Regions from separate parts of the Halobacillus rhizosphaerae genome, predicted to be linked through region 2. Evidence: riboswitches for the same ligand, from Rfam matches in the RefSeq annotation. Region 2 holds a riboswitch; each other region holds the start of a gene.
What was found. Region 2 has a riboswitch for thiamine pyrophosphate ahead of Q7A53_RS09050 (thiamine phosphate synthase). Riboswitches for the same ligand answer to the same signal wherever they lie in the genome.

Region 1 (4,275 bases), on a different contig from region 2:
CAGAGAGTCTTCCTCCAATAGGAGATAAAAATAAATACGGAAGAATTCTAATTCCCATAGCTGCCCCTACTGCTAAGCCAGAACCGGTGAGCTGTAAAAGCAGAGTTAGTACAGCTACTTGACTAAAGCGATCGCCCACTCCATTTACGATCCCAGAGTAAAAGAGATATTTATATGGATGATTTTTCAATAAGGAAGAAGTCATGATATTCCCTGCCCCACGAATTAGATATGCATCTAATTAGATTACAAAAAGAAAAAGGCAACCTCTGTTACCTTTTAACGACTAGCGGCCACATTTCTTGAGGATTTAATTCGTATTGATTATTTTCACGGTACATGAAATGATGCATAATCCATTCTCTTCGTAAAGTAGCAAAGTCATCATAGAAAGTTTTAATATATTCATTCACTTCGCTTTCTTGATAGACCTTACCCGTTTCAAACCCCTGGACAAAGTAAGAAAGAACGACTAGCTTTTTCTTTAATTGACTTGGAAGCTGTTTTAATTGGCCATTTGCCGTAATAAAACTTTGAATTACTTTTCTCTGTTCTTGTTCCGTACCTTTCAATTCATCCTTCTTCATACTCTCCTCATCTCCCAATTTTAAGATAGCACTTGCCATAAAGGCGAGTTTCTTTTCATCTAGATAGAAGTAAATCGTATTCTTGTCACGAAGGGCATAAACCATCCCGGTATCCCTCAGCTTCTTAATATGGTGCGAAATTGTCGGAGGACGCAGACCCAATTTACCCGCAATTGCCTGCCCGTGCAGCGGTCCCTTTCTGAGTAAGGCGATAATCCTTAACCTTGCAGGATCGCCGACTGCCTTGTGAAAGGCAACCATCTTATCCAATTGCATAATTTTTTCATCTCCCTTCAATTCTATCTAATTAGTCATTCATCTAATTAGATAGTAAACTAATTAGTATCGAACGTCAATAAAGCGACTGAAGAAAATATCAGCCGCTTTAAATGACAAACTTATTGATTTTCCATAAAAGTATACACCTGCATGTCTATGTACCCTTCTTTTTGTTCCCGTCCTTCAAAATTCTCAGTATTTATAAATGTTTTTAAACCTTTATATAATTCCTGGTCTGATGGCGATTTTGTGGAAAGGTAACCAAGCTGGTGCAGTTTTCCCGTTAATCTTGACTTAAACGGACCCTCTATCCTCTTAATATCTTCTGTTTTTGTTTCCCCAAAGTATAACTGCTGCAGTTGATAAATCCTGTTCAATTCCTCGATTGGATCCGGGTGATCATCGACACGAAGATCCACAAAAACGTCATTCAGTCCCCCATAGCCTCCTTTATCTTTAACTACGTAAATTGCTGCTGATTGACGGCCGCGACTATCCCCTCCTGCTTTTTGGGCAGCTTGCAGTCCAGCAATCAATCGATCTGAAAGAGACCCTGAATGTTGTTCAAAGGCTTTTCCCATCTCCGATACTGTTGCTTGATTTACTAAAATGTTGCCTTGCGCACAGTAATTGGGGCCGGTCATTCCTCCTGCCCAATCAAGACAATTTGCGCCAGTATACGTCGCTCCCCTTCCATTCGCGTCTATAATGCCTGCCTGACGTTCATCTGCTTGAGGGTCATTTTTAACTAATTCATCTAACGTTTCTTGTGCACTAAGACCTTCTCTCAATAATTTTAATCCTGACGGTCCATAAGCAGGATTGGCTAGTGCTTGCGTCGCAATCGCTCCTACGCCAGCTTCAGCCCAAGGCACCACCGACCCCACACCAAGAAACTTAGATTGAACGGCAACTCCTAACTCTCCCGTTTCAGGATCGTGGCCCACAATAGAAAATGTAGCAACTATATTCGGTTTATCTTTCAATATCCTGACCCCTTTCTTTCCTACTCCTTTAAAATTCGATTCGATCCTTTAACTCTCCTGCTTCATATATAATTCTCATGACTTAAAAAAAGGTGAGCTCCAGATTAAAAAACTGAGCTCACCTTTCAATTTAAAAGTAGAATATTTATTCTTATAATTATTTATACGGCTTGTGAATGATGAGTTGAGGTCTTTTCACGAAAAGTATACTGACAATCACCGCACTTAATATAAAGGCAGGAAGCATATAACCTCCATTGTAGAGGAGAGAGTAAAGCCATACCGGCTGCCCCGGCGGTGCAAATTTGCCGTAAAAGACAATGCCCGCGATAAAATGACTCACAAACCTTAGTAGACTTCCTATCAAACAACCGGTGATAATCGCTGTAATCATTCGTTTCACATGATGTTTAGAAGCCGCAGAGGCTATCTGGCCAGCCATTATTCCAGCGAATCCAATCGACGTAAATGCTAGAATATAATCTAGGAAACTCTGTACAGGTGTAACTAGAAGAGCATTTCCCAGTAATATTTGATAGACTCCCAGTAGAAATCCTGTTAATAATCCACCTTTTATTCCCCATCTGTAAGCCATAATAAATACTGGCACCATAGAGAAGGACACCGATCCCCCCTGGGCCCATAATTTAAATGACAAAAACGGGATAATATCCAGCAAAATAGCAATAGCCGAGAAAATAGCTACTTCGACTAAAAACAATACTCCTTTGTGTTTCATCTCAAACTCCCCCTTTAAAATTGAGCACAAAAAAAGCAATACAAAGGGAAGCTTTCTGATGGATCCCATGCATTGCACCATCAACAAAGCCGCCATTCCTACACCAGTATTAACTGACAGGTTCAAAGGGTCAGAACAAATTGTTCACTCTCAGCCTGGAGGGCTCCCCTTGAGGGCTAAATTTATTATGCTTTTTTTGTTTGCCCTTATTATAGTAGAACAACTCACTCTAGACAACTATGATTTATTGCCTGGGAAATCTAATATTGAGGCACAAAGTCCTGACAATTTGACATTATGCAGTGGGAGTCCTATAATTCAAATCGTAACAATTACTATTTAAGGAGGTCACCCATTGGCGAAAAAGTCTAAAATTGCTAAAGAGCTGCAACGTCAAAAGTTGGTAGACAAATATGCAGAGAAACGCAAGGAGCTTAAAGCGGCTGGCGACTTTGAAGCTATACGCAAGCTGCCAAGAGACTCCTCTCCATCACGCACACAAAACCGCTGTGCCTTGACCGGCCGACCACATGGATATATGAGGAAATTCGGTCTTTCTCGCATTCAGTTTAGAGAGTTAGCCCATAAAGGTCAGATTCCTGGTGTTAAAAAAGCCAGCTGGTAATTTTTCATCTCAGCGAGCGAAAAAAGCCGTGATGATTCCAGAAAACTTAAACCCACCAGCCCGCTGGACTGATGGGTTTACATAAAGTTTAAAAGGATATCCGCTTCCTATACTTACTCATAAGCTTATGATTGTGTTCGTCTATGCCATCTACATTTCCACTCTTAAAGATCGGCGGTTTTATATTTTCTTCCGCTAGTTTTTCGATGACTTTTGTAAATAAACTGTGCAATAGTGCTGTGCCTGCCACGGATGATACGGGGGTGAATTTCTCCTGAAAGCTTTCAGAGCTCATCACGGCATCCCCGACAGGAACTTGCGTATCCAGTGTGAGGTCTACGACTTCTTCCAGCCTTTTCCCTGATTTGTGCTTAGATCTTTGATAGGACGTGTAGTTTTTCGATAACATCCCTACGACTAATAGTCCTTTTTCCTTCCCATAAAGAGCAGCTTCAATGGGAGCAGGATTTCTGCCGGATGTTGAGATTACAATAAGAACGTCATTCGCTTGCAGGTTCTCCTTTTCTAAGCAGGGTACGATCAAACCATGTTTTCTCTCATTTCGGCTAGATTCTTCAGCTCCATTATGAAGCATAAATGGCGCTGGAGTAATGGGATGGACTGGAACCAGTCCTCCTGCCCGGTAGTAAACATCCTGAGCTAGTAAACTAGAATGTCCGGAACCAAACAGGTGTATGATTCCGTCTGACTTAAGACTTTCTACTATTTGTTCACTAATCATATCGATCATTTCATTACTTGATTTCTCTAACTCTTTAATCATATCAGCTATTATAGTAAAATAATTCATTTCCTCACCTCATGAACGATAAATATCACTAATGAACTTGTAACGATCAGCACGATAAGCAGACTTCACGACCTCAAATGGAGTACCGTCCTGCAAGAAACTATTTCGTTCAATATGCAGAACTGCCGATAAAGGAGGGACTTCAAGCAGCTGAGATTGATGCTCATCCGCTATCGTAGCTTCAATTACTTGAGTGGCATTAGCAATAGGCAGACGTTTCTCAATATGATTGTATAATGACCCCTGCA
Region 2 (4,275 bases):
CAAGAAAAGGAGAGCAAAAATGAGTCTTGTAACATGTATAGATTTCAAAGATAAGGTTTCTCTAATGTCTGACGGCTTAATGACCAATGAAGACGGAAGTTTTCATGGTGATGGTTTTAAAAAATTTATTATAAAACAAGATTTTTTTCTCGCAATTACAATATCACAAATTGTAGCAGAAGTCTTATTTAATGAAATAGAAAAAAAAAGCTTCTCATCTAGTGAAGTGAAAAATCTTTTGGATGATTTATATAAAGAGTTTAATAAAGAATATAATATTGTTCTTGGTACAAACTCAGAAAAACGATTTTCTTATACAATCTATACACATTTTGCTGGAGAGTACAAAATGCATCAAAATATTGCTCATTTCAGTGGTTATCCGTTAGTAATGAACTCACCAAATCTAGAGGAATCTTATGTTATAGAGTTTAAAAATTCGATAAAAAAAATGAGTGATAATGGTACACCCCTTAATACCATTATTTCTAAACAAAGAGAATTTCATAATGAAGTTGCTAAAATAGACCCTACAGTGAACAAAGAACTATTCCATCAATATCACTCTAAATATTAATATTCTGCGTTATTTCTACAGCGGGGGGCAGGCTCTTTTCACTGAGACTGGCAACTCCTATTTTGCTAAAGAATAAGGTAAGTTAAATAGAAAAACGATTGATTACATTTGATTGATACTGTTGTGCAGTAAATAATTTTACATTAGGTGACTTTGAGTATGGATGTACTTAATCTAAAGAATTTGGTTTAATTAAATTGATAAAGATTAGGATTAATTACCATTTATGATTTTTTATTAAAATATAGATTGGAGAATGATAATGAAAAAGTTTATAAAAGATACTGTAGGTGATGCATTAAATAGTCAATTGAATGAGGCATTTAATGATGGTTACAATGAAGCTGCTAATATTTGTGTTGGAGTAATAACAAAAAAAATTGATGAATTGTTTAGTAAAATCAATTCTAATTCTTCTCTATCCAACCAAGAACAATTCATGCTATTAAAGCTGAAGGAACTAAAATCTGAAACAGAAGAAGAATTACGCGGCTTTTCGAGTGGAAATGAGTAAGTCAACTGGAGTAAACTTTTATCTAAAATTGTGAATGAATTATTCCACAAAAGGGGGCGTTAGTTTAATAAATCAATAATACGAAATAGAACTTCCATAAATTTGGAAGTTCTATTCATTTACCTAATATCAACACTTTTAACATAGCCCAACTTATAAAGAGTAGCTGTTTAAGATGATGAAGAATAGCAAAATAAAGTTGATAGGCATCTCATACTGAGGTGTTATCTTCTATTGAAAGGAGGTAGGTAAATAAAGGAAAACATCTTTTTTTTCGAACAGCTATGCAAGGAGGGATTGATCCTGAAACACCTTATAAATGAAATTAAAAGTAATTTAGAAAACAAAAATTATTTATCAGCTTTAGCTTTAACGCTAACATTACCAGATATATGTGCGAAAATTTCATATCCTAATTTGAATGGGTCTGGCAAAAGATATAAACGTTGGTATGATGAACATATTTATAAATATGACAAGCCTAAAGCTGGACTGGATGATTTAGAATCTCTAACTATTAATGGAGAAATAGTATATGCATTACGTAATTTATTACTTCATGAGGGATCCCTTGATGCGACAGAGGATGTACGAAAAGAACTAGGTGTAAAAAATTCTCAAAGTCTTAATTTTGTATTATCAAATAGCATAACTAGTTATAGTAAGGCATGGAGTGACGGAGACAAAAGCAAGGATCCGGACATTTATATCAGAATTAGTGTAGTGGATTTTTGCAAAAATATATGTGCCGTTGCAGAGAATTTGTACCATGAGAATTACCCAGATAAAGATATTTATAATGATATAGTATTATTTGATTTTGAATAATTATTACCCCTTAGGAGATTGGATCTCAAAAAGAAAAAGTATTTTCAGATAGATTTTGTCTATGCCTCAAACTGGCGCTTTAATGGAGAACGTTCATATGTTTGATAACAGGTAAACTCACCAGCATCTCGTGTATTGCCACATACACTCCGGACATGTGGAGTGTGTAACTCAACTCATTAGAACAAATACAGACCATAAATAAATCTTTTCGCCTCATTTTCCTAATGAAAAGTGAGAAGATATCGTGATAAATTTAGTCCGTTTCGAGTAGGGGACTTTAATCACAATTTCAGGGCTGCAATCGATATTTTATGGGTTTTTATACCATTTTTCAAAAATGATACATTTGTACTGAAAACAAAAATGTTCTGTGAACGCGGTGGACGGATAAGATAATATATTGTAAAGTAAATACAAATTTAATAATCATTTCACTAGGGGTGCCTTTACTTAAGGGCTGAGATCAAAGTATAACTTTGAGACTCTTTGAACCTGAACTGGCTTTAAAACCAGCGGAGGAAAGTGACGGAGCTTTTTGCATTTATTTTTTGATGTGAAATTTCTATTTATGTTGAATGGATATGCCACTTTCCTTACCCGGAAGGTGGCATTTTTTGTTTTGTAAAAGAAAGGAGTGCGTGTGGGGGCTATGGTTCTTGTCGCTGTTACAAACGGTAAATTAGAGGAAGATCGGTTAGCAGTAGTGATTAAAGAAATTGCTCCGTTCGTTGATTGGATTATTTTAAGAGAAAATCAAAAAACTCCTCAAGCGTATTTATCCTTTGTGAAGAACTTGCTTGAGAGTGGAGTACATAAACAGAAACTTTGCATCCACAACCGTGTGGACATTGCTTGTCTGTCAGGCATAAATAAAGTTCATCTGCCGGAAAAAGGGTTACCAGTAAGAGATGTGAAAGCTTCGTTTCCTTTCTTAAAGATCGGAGTATCTGTTCATTCAGAGGAAGCAGCAAGACAGGCAGAAGAACAAGGAGCTGATTATGCTATGTTCGGTCACATCTATCAGACGGCTAGTAAAGAGGGGATAGCGCCAAGAGGCTTAGAAGAGTTAGAGAAAATCACTGGCCGGCTGCATATTCCCGTCCTAGCTATAGGAGGGATAACCCCCGAAAGAGTCAGTCGTTTATATGAAAAAGGAGCGAGTGGGGCTGCCGTCATGTCAGGGATCTTCAATGAAGATGACCCGTTCAAAGCCTTTCACATTTACAGAAAGGAGGAACTGCTCTATGGACAGCCATTATGATGTTTTAATCATGGGAGGGGGAATCATCGGGCAATCAATTTCTTATCACTTAAACAAAGCTGGAGTGAAGGCTGGGGTGATCGACAAGAATAAGAGCGGTCAACAAGCAACCAGAGCAGCTGCAGGGATGCTGGGTGTGCATACGGAGAATCGAGAAGATGACACATTTTATCAATTTTGCAGGAGAAGCAGAAATTTATATTCGGGTTTAAGTAAAGAACTCCGAGAATTAACCGGAATCGATATAGGCTTAACTTCATTTGGAATGTTGGAAATAGCTGCGAATCAAGAGGAGAAACATGAACTGCTTCAGAAGAACAAAACGTTTCAGAATCTGAAGTGGCTGAATGGACCACAGCTGAGGGAGAGAATTCCGTCATTATCAAAAGAAGCGTGTGGAGCTCTATATATGGGTGAAGATGGACATGTTGAGCCGAAGAACGTTTGTGAGGCGTTTAAACGTGGGGCGTTATTATATGGCGGTGAATTAATAGAAAACAATACGGTTAGAAAAATAAAGCAGTCGGCTGGGGGGTATCAAGTCCAACTAGAAGATGTGATCCTAACTGCTGATAAAGTTGTGGCTGCTACAGGAGCGGAGAGTGGAAAGTGGTTTGAATTTACTGGACTTCAGAATCCGATCGTCCCTACAAAAGGGGAGTGTTTTTCGATTCAGCCCACAACCACATATTTTAAAGAGTCACTTTTTTTCAATAACTTTTACCTTGTTCCAAAACCTGACGGAAGATGTATCATTGGAGCGACTTCGAAACCTTATGATCAGTGTACAACCACGACTGCAGGCGGCTTATCAGGGCTAATGAATCAAGTATTTTCGATCGTGCCTGATCTAAAAAACGAGCCATTTCTAGACTTCTGGTCAGGAGTTAGACCAGGAAGCTTGGATGGAAGGCCGATTATAGGGGAGCACCCGAACCTTTCTGGATTCTTATTTGCAACGGGACATTATCGGAATGGTATTTTATTAGCACCGGTGACTGGACAATTAGTTAAAGATTTAATAGTGAATCAAACTGTGGATTCATCTATTCAAGACCTGCTATCACCGATTCGCATCCAAACTTCGGGAGG
Region 3 (4,275 bases), on a different contig from region 2:
CAATTCCAACTAGCGGAAGGTCAGGATACGACTCCTTGATAGAACGAATCCATTTTGTTCCCGTCACTGGATTGGCGTCTCGTTTCGTTACTGTTGGAAAAATCGGCCCCGCTCCTAAATAATCGACTTCTTCTAAAGATTGCTTCGTAAGCTCTTCGTCATCAGATACAGATAGTCCGATAATTTTATCAGGAAATTCAGCACGTAATAGATCGACTTTCCGGTCACTCTGGCCTACATGGATCCCGTCCGCTTTAAGTGGTGCTACTAAATCAGGATCATCATTTACGATAAACAAAACATTATTATTGGAGCAGATTTTGCGCAGTTTCATTCCTAACTCTAATTTTTCATACCCTCGCAGGGAATCGTCTCCTTTTTCCCGATATTGAAAGGCGGTAATACCCCCTTTGATGGCTTCTCTTAATATATCCACCGCATTTCGGGAACAATTCTCAGTCCCCATAATTAAATATTTTCTTAATTGTTGAGAAAGCTCCATTTTACAAATGGCCTCCTTCTACTGAAAGGGCGTCGATAAAATGAGGCAGAAACGTACCTGGACCGTAAACCTGTTGAGAAGAGGCAGCTTTTTCAGCTGCTTGCCCATAGAATTTTACAGCCGCTAAAGCTTTTTCCAGAGGTTCTCCAGGTACTGATAAACAAGCGGTAACAATGGCCCCCAATAAACAGCCGCTCCCCGTAACCTTAGAAAGAAGAGGATGACCGGATTCATTATAGAACACATTCTCCCCATCGCTAATTACATCAGTTGGCCCAGTTAATAGGGCAATGGTTTGGTATTTCCCCGCAACTTGCCGAGCTATTTCTTCGATGTTACCTTCTCCGATGGAATCAACTCCCATCGTTTCTACAGAGATTCCAACCAGATGGGCAAGCTCTCCAGCATTTCCTTTAATCGCCGCGGGACGGACCTTCTCTATAATTCGTTTAAAGGCATCTGTTCTAAAATTAGTCGCGGCAACTCCAACAGGGTCAACTACGACTGGAATGCCCTTTTGATTTGCAGCTTTTCCGGCATCGATCATAGCTGTTATTTGGGACTCGGTAAGGGTGCCGATGTTGATCAGTACACCATTTGATAAAGCAGCCACATCTGCAGCATCCTCAGGAGCGTTGGCCATTATAGGAGACGCCCCAAAAGCCAGCAGACCATTAGCGCTGAAGTTCATGACGACTGAATTTGTTAAGTTGTGTATTAATGGATTCTGTTTCCGTACGAGGTTAATTATTTCTTCCATTGCTTAACCTCCTCCTTCCATGCCCAATGATTGGTTGGACCACTGCCCTTACCTAGATCAAAGGAGTGTTTAATAGCGGCCGTTACAAATTGTTTCGCTTTCTCTACGGCTCTAGGTAAATCAATCCCTCGGCTCAAATAGGCAGTGATCGCTGCAGAATACGTACACCCTGTACCATGCGTGTTGTTGGTAGCGATCCGCTCCGCACTGTAGGAGTGAATTTTACTGCCATCGAATAAATAATCTACCGCTTCCCCGTCCCGGTGTCCGCCTTTCACAAGTGCGGCCCCGGCTCCTAGTTTGGTCACGATTTGTTCTGCAGCCTCTTTCATATCATCCGTGGTTTCGATTTGCTGCCCCAATAAATCTTCTGCCTCAGGAAGGTTGGGAGTGATGACCGACGCAAAGGGTACAAGGTGTTCTCTCAGCCAAGCTCGGGATTCTGCTTCTATTAACGGATCACCACTTTGAGCGACCATCACCGGATCCATTACATAAGGTGCGGATATTTGAGGGATCCAATCTGCTATGACCTTCATCATATCTTTATCAGCAATCATCCCTGATTTAAAAGCATCAATGGGCATATCGGCAGAGACAGCTTCTAACTGCTGCTGTATCATTTCAGCAGGCAGATGATGTACAGCATTTACACCTGTTGTATTTTGCGCAACCACTGAAGTGACCACAGACATGCCGTAGCTCTTCAGCTCTTGGAATGTTTTCAAGTCCGCCTGTATTCCTGCACCTCCGCTTGGATCAGTACCGGCAATTGTTAGAGAACACTGGATACTCATCTTACCCTGCTCCTTTCTCCTGGCCATTCTTCACACGTATAAGCCATCTCCCAAAACTTCAACTCCAGCTGACAGCTTTTTCGAAATGCATCCTTCATACGCCTTTGTTCGGCTTGGGAAGCTTGAGCAGAAAAATAGTCAAGGCGCTCACACAAATGCTGGGTCAGCTGTTCCATTTCACCTTCCGCATAAAAGCTAATCCACGGGTAGAAGGGATGATCCTCTGACGGCTGGTATTGTTTCATTAAATATTCACCGATCTCTAAATACGTCCATGGACAAGGCAGAAGTGCTGCAATGATCTCTCCCACCCCTCCTTGATGGGCGTGATACAACATATGCTTTACATAGTGATCGGCAGTTGGAGGCAGAGGAAACCCTTGCAAGTCTTCATACCGGATCCCTATAACTTCGCAAAGATTTTTATGGGGATGGATTTCACTATTTAATACAAAATTCACTTGTTCATTAAAGTATTGAATATCCTTTCGTTCCGCCGATTTCGAGATGGCTGTACCATAAATTTGCATAAATGCATTTAAATATTCATAATCCGCTTTAATGTAGTGTGCTATAGAGGAAGAAGGAACATGTCCTTCACCTAGACCTTTTACAAAAGGATGTTCGAATATTTCTTGAAATAAATCTTGATTTTCATTCCGAATCATTTGAGAAAATTTCATTGAAGTGCCTCCTTGGTTTGCGGAAGCTGCCAGGGGTGGGTTAATGAGGTTGCCACCTACTTCCCTACGCTGGTCTTAACCAGATCAGGTCGATAAGAGTTGGAAATACATTCCTCTCAGTCCGATTTGCGGACACCCCTAGTAGATTCCGAACATTAAATTGTTGTAAATTGGTTTCGATCCAAACGATATACCACGCACCAGCCGATGATGGCTCCCGTGATACTGCTGATAAGAAAGGAAGGAAGAAAAATAAAAGCGCCGCTGGAACTCCCCATAAAAAGATGGGCATACGGAACAGAAAATAGCGCTCCAATCACACCCGTACCAATTACTTCTCCTATAGCGGCATAAATTTCTTTTTTGAAGAATTGATATAGAACACCAGCTAGAAATGCGCCAATCATGGCACCTGGAAAAGCAAGCAGCGTCCCTGTACCTAGTAAATTTCTTACCAGACCTATCGTAAAGGCGATTACAACGGCAGGAAGCGGACCAAGCATAACCGCTGCCATTACATTTACAGCATGCTGTACAGGATAAGCTTTAGCTATCCCTGCCGGAAACCAGAGCAGCTGAGAGCCCAGAGTTGCGACAGCAACAAACACAGCCATCGTAGTAAGCATACGAGTTCGTTTCATAGTTTTCCCTCCCATAAAAGGGAGACCCAGAGAGCATTCGAGAAGGATGAGCTTTTGTCACCACGCAGACAATTGACTCATGACCGAGGTATATTCCTGGACACTAAAAAAAGCCAGTCCTAAGGAGGACCTGGCTTCGAATGGATGGAGTCAATAATCTTGCACTCTGACTACTTCCCTCCGCTGGTCTTAACCAGATCAGGTTCATAAGAGTCGGAAAGCTCGATTGCTTTCCTCTCAGCCCATGACGGGCCCCCCTAGTAGTTTCATAGATTTCTATTCACTTGGTTTTGTTCATCGTAACAAAGATGTAAGATCCTGTCACCTATTTCTATTATTCTTTTACTTTCTTCAACATCCACAATCTCACACTAAGTTCTAGTAAAAATAAGTCGTCGGCATCCAGCAGAGAAAGCCCTGTTAAATGTTCAATGTTTCGCAGCCGGTGCAGCAGAGACTGCCGATGCAGATTCAGCGCACGTGAAGACTGACTTACATTACTATTATATTTGTTATAAACGATGAAAGTATGAATTAAGTCGGTTTGTCGCTTTTGATCATAATCAATAAGTTTAGCCAGCGTATCTTCGACGATATTCTCGATCCCTTTATCATGAGATAAAGACATGAGAAGACGATTCATTCTTGTATCACTGAAAAAAGTCCGCTCCCCGTCTTCGTTTTGGTGACGCCCAATATTTAACGCGGTAACCGCTTCATCATAACTTTTATGAAACGTATAAACTTCGTCTTTGCGAAAAGATATTCCCCAGGAAATAACAATTCCTGCAAGAAGTTCATTTAAACGTCGTTCTACTAAGTCAAGAAATTGATTAGTCGTTTCCATGTAGGGGTGTTCGTCTGCTTCTAAGTAAACAATAACCTCTCCATC

Region 1: it holds a riboswitch for thiamine pyrophosphate, as region 2 does, so the genes downstream of both, thiT (energy-coupled thiamine transporter ThiT) here and Q7A53_RS09050 (thiamine phosphate synthase) in region 2, are expected to answer to the same signal.
Region 3: it holds a riboswitch for thiamine pyrophosphate, as region 2 does, so the genes downstream of both, tenA (thiaminase II) here and Q7A53_RS09050 (thiamine phosphate synthase) in region 2, are expected to answer to the same signal.

The regions. Positions count from the first base shown of each region.
Region 1 is NZ_JAUTWQ010000023.1:16,459-20,733, reverse strand. It holds gene Q7A53_RS18255 (MFS transporter) at 1-205, opposite strand, end outside; gene Q7A53_RS18250 (DUF2087 domain-containing protein) at 273-863, opposite strand; gene Q7A53_RS18245 (DUF1028 domain-containing protein) at 986-1,855, opposite strand; gene thiT (energy-coupled thiamine transporter ThiT) at 2,010-2,591, opposite strand; TPP riboswitch at 2,670-2,771, opposite strand; gene rpsN (30S ribosomal protein S14) at 2,947-3,216, shown strand; gene Q7A53_RS18230 (sugar isomerase domain-containing protein) at 3,305-4,027, opposite strand; gene Q7A53_RS18225 (GntR family transcriptional regulator) at 4,037-4,275, opposite strand, start outside.
Region 2 is NZ_JAUTWQ010000006.1:257,244-261,518, reverse strand. It holds gene Q7A53_RS09065 (hypothetical protein) at 20-577, shown strand; gene Q7A53_RS09060 (hypothetical protein) at 840-1,091, shown strand; gene Q7A53_RS09055 (hypothetical protein) at 1,389-1,919, shown strand; TPP riboswitch at 2,349-2,460, shown strand; gene Q7A53_RS09050 (thiamine phosphate synthase) at 2,572-3,183, shown strand; gene thiO (glycine oxidase ThiO) at 3,167-4,275, shown strand, end outside.
Region 3 is NZ_JAUTWQ010000021.1:37,877-42,151, forward strand. It holds gene thiE (thiamine phosphate synthase) at 1-502, opposite strand, end outside; gene thiM (hydroxyethylthiazole kinase) at 504-1,262, opposite strand; gene thiD (bifunctional hydroxymethylpyrimidine kinase/phosphomethylpyrimidine kinase) at 1,250-2,059, opposite strand; gene tenA (thiaminase II) at 2,056-2,742, opposite strand; TPP riboswitch at 2,787-2,892, opposite strand; gene thiW (energy coupling factor transporter S component ThiW) at 2,898-3,383, opposite strand; TPP riboswitch at 3,542-3,652, opposite strand; gene Q7A53_RS17910 (PucR family transcriptional regulator) at 3,718-4,275, opposite strand, start outside.